2 regions of the Rhizobium mulingense genome follow, and region 1 is predicted to be linked to the other one. Evidence: predicted binding sites of a transcription regulator. Region 1 holds the regulator's gene; the other holds the start of a gene.
What was found. Region 1 encodes PhoB, which activates phosphate uptake and scavenging genes when phosphate is short. Its sites were predicted from a motif close to TGTCATNNANCTGTCAT; they were not measured.
Positions count from the first base shown of each region.

Region 2: PYR71_RS13115 (NAD-glutamate dehydrogenase) is a predicted target of PhoB. The motif match lies at 2,179-2,195, and genes of this name have one in related genera.

Region 1 is NZ_JARFVE010000002.1:505,521-509,565, reverse strand. Features, by position in the region: gene pstA (phosphate ABC transporter permease PstA) at 1-454, shown strand, start outside; gene pstB (phosphate ABC transporter ATP-binding protein PstB) at 470-1,285, shown strand; gene phoU (phosphate signaling complex protein PhoU) at 1,330-2,043, shown strand; gene phoB (phosphate regulon transcriptional regulator PhoB) at 2,175-2,858, shown strand; gene PYR71_RS02610 (GcrA family cell cycle regulator) at 3,337-3,870, opposite strand.
Region 2 is NZ_JARFVE010000005.1:91,557-95,601, forward strand. Features, by position in the region: gene PYR71_RS13115 (NAD-glutamate dehydrogenase) at 1-1,977, opposite strand, end outside; gene pdxY (pyridoxal kinase PdxY) at 2,248-3,123, shown strand; gene PYR71_RS13125 (carbonic anhydrase) at 3,195-3,836, shown strand; gene PYR71_RS13130 (GGDEF domain-containing protein) at 3,931-4,045, shown strand, end outside.

The sequences.
Region 1 (4,045 bases):
GCGTTCGGCTTCGCTGGTCGGCGGCCTGGTGCTGACGCTGATGACCCTGCCGACGATCATCATCGCCACCCGCGCGGCGCTGCGCGCCGTGCCGCCGTCGATCCGCGCTGCAGCCCTCGGTCTCGGCGCCTCGAAGATGCAGATGGTGTTCCACCACGTCCTGCCACTTGCCATGCCCGGCATCCTCACCGGCACGATCATCGGCCTGGCGCATGCGCTCGGCGAAACCGCGCCGCTGCTCTTGATCGGCATGGTCGCCTTCGTCGCCAATGCGCCAGCGACACCGCTCGAGCCCTCGACGGCCTTGCCCGTGCAGGTCTATATGTGGGCGAACGAGGCCGAACGTGCCTTCGTGGAGCGTACTTCGGGTGCCATCATCGTCCTGCTCCTGTTCCTGATTGTCATGAACATGGGCGCCATCCTCTTGCGTCGTCGCTTCGAGCGCCGCTGGTAAACGGAGTTAAACATTATGAACATGTTGACGGAAGCTGCAGTTGAAAAGGCGCTGGATCAGAAGATGAGCAACGTCCCGTATAAGATGATCGGCCAGGATGTCTCGGTTTTCTACGGCGAGAAGCGCGCGCTTTTCGATGTGAACCTGAACATCCGCGAAAACACCGTAACCGCCCTGATCGGCCCCTCGGGCTGCGGCAAGTCGACCTTCCTGCGAAGCCTCAACCGCATGAACGACACGATCGACGGCTGCCGCGTCGCCGGCAAGATCACCCTCGACGGCGACGATATCTATGATCCCGACATCGACGTCGTCGAGCTTCGCGCCCGCGTCGGCATGGTCTTCCAGAAGCCGAACCCGTTTCCGAAGACGATCTATGAAAACGTCTCCTATGGCCCGCGCATCCATGGCCTGGCCAAGTCGAAGGCCGACCTTGACCAGATTGTCGAGAGCAGCCTGCAGCGCGCCGGCCTCTGGAACGAGGTCAAGGACCGCTTGCATGAATCCGGCACCGGCCTCTCCGGCGGTCAGCAGCAGCGCCTGTGCATTGCCCGCGCCGTCGCCGTCAGCCCCGAGGTCATCCTGATGGACGAACCCTGCTCTGCGCTCGACCCGATCGCCACCGCCAAGGTCGAGGAACTGATTCATGAGCTGCGCGAAAACTACACGATCGTCATCGTCACCCACTCCATGCAGCAGGCCGCGCGCGTGTCGCAGCGCACCGCCATGTTCCACCTCGGCAACCTCGTCGAGGAGAACGATACCGACAAGATGTTCACCAACCCGGACGATCCGCGCACCCAGGACTACATCATGGGTCGCTTCGGCTGATTGCGGCAATCCGAAGCCTTCCCGTTATTCGAGGACAAAGCCCCATGGCATCGACACATATTTATTCTGCCTATGATGATGATCTGAAGTTCCTCTCCAGGCGAATTTCCGAAATGGGCGGCCTGGCCGAGCAGATGGTCGCCGAATCCGTTCGCGCCCTGGTCAACGGCGACACGGCGCTGGCGCAGAAGGTCATCTCTGACGATGTGATCCTCGATCACACCGAACGCGAAATCGGTGACAAGGCGATCGTCACCATCGCCCGCCGTCAGCCGATGGCCGCGGACCTGCGCGAAATCATGGGTTCGATCCGCATCGCCGCCGATCTCGAACGTGTCGGCGACCTCGGCAAGAACACCGCCAAGCGCGTCATCGCCGTGCAGAGCACCGGCGTTCCGCGCAAGCTCGCCCGCGGCCTCGAGCACCTGTCCGAGCTGGCGCTCGTCCAGCTCAAGGAAGTGCTCGACGTCTATACGACGCGCGCCGCCGACAAGGCGACCGCCATCCGCGAGCGCGACAACGAGATCGACGCGATGTACACGTCGCTGTTCCGCGAGCTCCTGACCTATATGATGGAGGATCCGCGCAACATCACGAGCTGCACGCATCTTCTGTTCTGCGCCAAGAACATCGAGCGCATCGGCGACCATGCCACCAATATTGCCGAAACGATCTACTACATGGCGACGGGAGCCCAGCCGGAAGGCGATCGTCCGAAGGATGACAGTGCCAACACCGTCGGTGCCGCCACGGAATAACCGTGTCGAGCCCATTGCGTGCGTGCCCGTTCGGGGCGCGCAAAGAGGTCGCAGCCAATTTCTGATTTTGCGCGGGATCCTGGCTTAAATCACTCCGGATTTAAGGATCATGCGCGAGGAGACGAACACGCATGATCCCGAGAGTTGCAGTTGTTGAAGACGAAGAGGCCCTCAGCGTGCTCCTTCGCTATAATCTCGAAGCGGAAGGCTTCGAGGTCGATACCATCCTGCGCGGCGACGAGGCCGAAATCAGGCTTCAGGAGCGCACGCCCGACCTGCTCATCCTCGACTGGATGCTGCCCGGCGTCTCCGGCATCGAACTTTGCCGGCGCCTGCGCATGCGGCCGGAAACCGAGCGTCTGCCGATCATCATGCTGACGGCGCGCGGCGAGGAGAGCGAGCGTGTCCGCGGGCTTTCCACCGGCGCCGACGATTACGTCGTCAAACCGTTCTCAACCCCCGAGCTCGTCGCCCGCGTCAAGGCGATGCTGCGCCGCGCCCGCCCCGAGGTGCTGTCCTCGGTGCTGAAATGCGGCGATATCGAGCTCGACCGCGAAACCCACCGCGTCCATCGTAAGAGCCGCGAGGTCCGCCTCGGTCCGACCGAATTTCGCCTGCTGGAATTCCTGATGTCGTCGCCGGGCCGCGTCTTCTCCCGCTCGCAATTGCTCGACGGCGTCTGGGGCCACGATATCTATGTCGACGAACGCACCGTCGACGTCCATGTCGGCCGCCTGCGGAAGGCGCTGAATTTCTCCAACATGCAGGACGTCATCCGCACCGTGCGCGGCGCCGGCTATTCGATGGAAGCGTGAGGCGCAGGAAGTGTGTGTGGTCGGCGTTCCCACCGGTGCAGCCTTTCCACTCGCAATGCGCCAGCGCAGCCTATGCGTGTTCGGCACCACTTCTCCTCCGTCATCCCAGGGCTTGACCCTGATCCATGCTGCTGGAACCGCGCGGCCATGGCATCCAACTGCAGACAAACAATTGAAGCCGCGTGCTTGGTTGTGGATCCCAGGAGCAAGCCCTGGGATGACGGAGTTTGGGGAGGACGACCGGCAAGAAGCGAGACGTCTGGAGCAACTAAGCTAGAGCGATTCAGCCTTTCATGGAAACAAGAGTCCTCTAATGGAGTCCTTGAAAAAACCGCTTCAGGCGTTTCCTGGAATTGATCTAAGATCTGGACGGGTTTGCGCTCTTTGCCGTATCAGCACCTAACGCCACAGCTCCGTCGCTCCACAAAAAAACGGGCCGCGCGGGCCCGTTTCGCATTTCCATGACTGGTCCGCTCGCTCAGCTGACCCGCGCTGCCGCCCGGCGCCGTTCATTGACCGGCTGATAGGCGAGCTTCTGATGATAGCTGCAATAAGGCGAATTGTCGGGGGATTCGCAGCCGCAGAAGTGGAAATCCTCCTTCAGCGGATCGCCGACCGGCCATTTGCAGGTGCGTTCGGTCAGTTCCGTCAGGCCGAGGCGGCGCGAGATCGGCACAACCACATTGCCCTTCGGAACATATTCCATTTCCTCGATCGTTTCGATCTCGATCTCTTCCTTCAGCATCGTTGCGCCCTGCTGGCGGGTAACGGTGCGGGTGGTAATTCGGGAGGCGTAGTTCGGCGCGCGCGGCGCCGATGTCTGGCGCTTCGGCGTGCGCGCCGCCGTCGCCGTGCCGCCGGCCTTGGCGCGGCCCGGCAGGCTCAGCCGGTGTACCTTGCCGATAACGGCGTTTCGGCTGACACCGCCGAGCTGCGCCGCGATCTGGCTGGCGCTGAGCCCTTCGGACCACAGCTTCTTGAGTTTCTCGACCCGCTCGTCTGTCCAGTTCATGCCCTGTCTCCACCTTTTGCGTTGGTGATGGCAGAATCCCTCACCGTTGTCCCGGAAGCCTCCGAAACAAGAAACGCTTGATCAATTTTGGTGACTAGTTCCGCCGCATGCAGTCTAGTAATTGAACTTTAACCTAGTGTGAGGCTGACTCCGTGACAAGAGTCGCGGGAATCCG
Region 2 (4,045 bases), on a different contig from region 1:
ATAGCGCGCATAGGCGCGCAGCACATTTGTCTCACGCGCCGAGAGCCCGGCCGAAAGGATCAGCCGGTTGAAGCTGTCATTGTCGATTGTACCGGCGAAGGCGGCGACGAAGGCTTCCTCGAGGGCGGCGCCATAACGATGCAGGTCGATGTCGCGACCGTTACGGGTCTCGAGCTCCATGTCATGCAGCACGACGAGTTTGGTTTGGCCGTCGGCGACCGGCACCCCGATATCGAAGGTGCGTTCGCTGACAACATTGAAGCCGAGGTTCTCGAGAAGTGGCACGCGCCGTGACAGGGCCAGCTGACCGCCGGCGTGGAAGATCTTCAGCGAAAGGATGCGGCCCCGTTCTTCCTGACGATGATAGAATTGGATGCGGAGCGGCTCGCCGGCGGCGCAGGCGCCGATATCGGCGAGGTCCGCCACGGTTTCCTCAGGGGTGAAGGAATCCTGGAAGGCTTGGTCGACCGATATTTTCGGCGCCTTCGGCCCGGCCAGCGCTTCGAAGCGGTCGTCCCAGCGGGCAGTGATTTCGCGAATCGTCTGCTCGAGCTTGGCTTGCGGTATGCGTGGCGTCTTGCCGCCGGAGCGACCGATGATGAAATGCACGCGCGCCACGCCGCCTTCGGGGAAAGCCGGGTAATAGGCGGAGACACGCCCGTCATAGACGGTCTTCAGATAGGTACCGATCCGCTCGCGGACGATCGAATCATATTCCTCGCGCGGGACATAGACGATGACCGAGACAAAGCGGTCGAAGTGGTCGATGCGCGGCAGGACACGAACGCGCGGCCGGTCGGCCAGGTCGTTGATCTGCTCGGCAAAGCTTGCAAGCAATGTCGTGTCGATCTGGAAAAGATCGTCGCGCGGATAGGATTCCAGCGTGTTATCAAGCATGCGCCCGGAATGGCTCATCGGGTCGAAGCCGAAATGCTCCTTCACCTTTTCGATCTTGGAACGCAGCAGCGGGATTTCCGAGGCGAACGAGGTGTAGGCGGTCGAGGTGAAGAGGCCGACGATGCGCAGTTCGCCGGTGACATTACCCCCGGCGTCGAAACGCTTGACGCCGACATAATCCATATAGGCGCGGCGATGGACGATCGATTTCACATTCGCCTTGGTGACGATCAGGAAGTCGGGGCCGTCGAGGAAGGCGAGGATCTCGGGCGTCGTGGTCACGGCATCCTTGCCGGTGCGCAGCACGAGAACATCGGGATTGGAGAGGATGCCGAGGCCCGTGCCCTTGTCGCGCTCGACCTTGGCATCGGCACCTTTGCCGGAATAAATATATTCGCGCATGCCGAGGAAGGTGAAATTCTCGTCGCGCAACCAGGTCAGGAACGCCACCGCCTCGGCGTGTTCGGCCTTCCTGCGGCCGGCGGCGTTGGCCGAAAGCTCGGCGATCACCCCGTCGAGCTTGGAAAGCATTGGCTTCCAGTCCGAGACGGACAGACGGACCTGTTCAAGCACGGTCTGGATGCGATTGACGAGATCGGCAGCCTGGCTGGAATTCAACGGGGCGATATGAAGCTGGATGTGGCTGACGCGCGTCGCGGGATCACTCGGCTGGTCGGCGGAATAGAGCGTAGGCGCCTTGCCCTTCTCCATTATGAGGATGGGGTGCACGGCCATGAAGAGATCACGGTGGGTGCTCGTTACTTCACCCATCACCGATTCATAGAGGAAAGGCATATTCCGGTCGGTGACCGAAAGCACCGAGACGGCAATGCCGTCAGGCGCCACACCGCCGATGGTGTCGATACTGACGCGCGGGGTCTTGCTGTTCCAGGCGGCAAGTTCTTTCGCCGAATGTACGGCAGAAAGCGCCAGCATTTCAGGCGTGTACCGTTCGAGATCGTCATTGCTTGCCCGGCCGAAGAGAATTTCCGGATCGAGATGGGCCTCGCCCCTCTCGTTGGCGATCTTTCGCGCGCCTTCAATCTGTTTTTCTCGTTTCGGATTGTTTCTGGCAGCCATGGATCGCCTCCCGCAATGGACTGATTTTCTGCAAGCTAGCAGAAGATTCTTCGAAAAAATCTCTAAAATGGGGGCCAGCGGGATGGTTTTGATGCTTTTTGACGTCGGAAATGGGAAATTGTCGGCGATTTTTCCGATTTCGTAGCCAAAACAAACGTGGACGGCCCTCTTTTTTCCTCCGCCGCACATTTCCATGCTCACGTGAAGAATGGTTGACAGCGCAGCGTCAAAAAGATCATCAAACGCCATCATCATTCGGACTTCGGTATCATGTCGGAAAATGCAGCGGGCGCAGTCATCGTCATTTCCAGCCATGTCGTGCGCGGCTCGGTGGGCAACCGGGCGGCGGTGTTTGCGCTGGAGACGCTCGGCCATCCGGTCTGGGCGCTGCCGACCATCGTTTTGCCCTGGCATCCCGGCCATGGCCGTTCGACGCGGCTGACATTTGCGGAAGCCGATTTCGACGCGGCGATCGACGATCTGATGCGTGCGCCCTGGATCGGTGAAGTCCGGGCGGTGCTTTCGGGCTATTTCGGCAATGCTGCCCAGGCGCGCTCCGTCGCCCGGCTGATCGCTGCCCTCCGGCAAAACAATCCCGGACTGCTTTATGTCTGCGATCCCGTGATGGGCGACCTCGGCGGGCTCTACGTGCCGGAAGCCACGGCCGAGGCCATTCGTGACCATCTCATCCCGCTCGCTTCGCTGGCGACGCCGAATCGCTACGAGCTCGCCTGGCTGTCGGGAGCAGCACTTGACGACAACAGCGCGATCATGGAGGCGGCGTTGGCGCTCGGACCGTCGCGTATGCTCGTCACCTCGGCGGTGCCGATGATGGCGGGCGGCACCGGCAATCTCTACCTCTCCGGTCGTCACGCGCTTCTTGCCGAGCACCGCGTTGTCGAGAACCCGCCGAATGGTCTCGGCGACCTGCTCGCCGCGGTTTTTCTGTCGCGCCTGTTGTCCGGCCTCGAGGATGAAAAGGCGTTGCAGCTTGCCACCGCCAGCGTGTTCGAAGTGCTCGCGCGTGCCGTCAAGCGCGGCAGCAACGAGTTGATGCTGGCAAGCGACGCGTCCAGCCTTTCGACGCCGATGGCCATGGTGCAGATGCGTCGGCTCGTCCACCCGGCGCAGCGACGGAAAAAATGACGCATCTTCCAGAATGCTCATTTTGCGGTGCAGCAGTTGATCTTGTCTTCCGCGCGCGGTAATTCACTAGCATGCAGCGTTTCCCAAACACCCTTCTGGACGGCTATCGCAACTTTATGAACGGGCGTTACGCCGACGCTCGGGACAGGTATCGGCAACTGGCCGAAAACGGTCAAAGTCCCAGTACGCTGGTGATTGCCTGTTCGGATTCACGTGCGGCTCCCGAGCTGATCTTCGATGCCGGCCCGGGCGAGCTTTTCGTTATCCGCAACGTCGCCAATATGGTGCCGCCCTACGAGCCGGACGGTCATTTCCATTCGACATCGGCCGCGCTCGAATTTGCCGTGCAGGCGCTGAAGGTCTCGGATATCGTGGTGATGGGCCATGGCCGCTGCGGCGGCATCCGCGCGGCGCTCGATCCGAATGCAGAGCCGCTGTCGCCGGGCGATTTCATCGGTCGCTGGATGTCGCTGGTCAAACCGGCAGCCGAGCAGATCCAGAGCAATGACGTGATGACGGCTGCCGAGCGGCAGACGGCGCTGGAGCGTGTCTCGATCCGCAATTCGATCGACAATCTCAGAAGCTTTCCCGATATCAAGGCGCTCGAGGAAGCAGGAAAAATGCATCTCCACGGCGCCTGGTTCGACATATCGACGGGTGAACTCTGGGTCATGGACGCCGAAACGCGTGATTTCATTCGCCCCGAGATTTAGGGATCAACGAGTTTATCAGTTTTTTAAGGATTGTTGTTAACCTCCCTGAATTGGTCGCGCACGACCGACGTCTTGATCACCGTGGCGATTGGCGATGAAGTTCGAAACCATCAAAAAGGTTATTCTGGCGGCCATCTTGCTGCCCTTCGTCTTCATGCTCATCGAAGGCGTCGTCGTCATCCGGACTTCGCTGACACAATACCGGAACC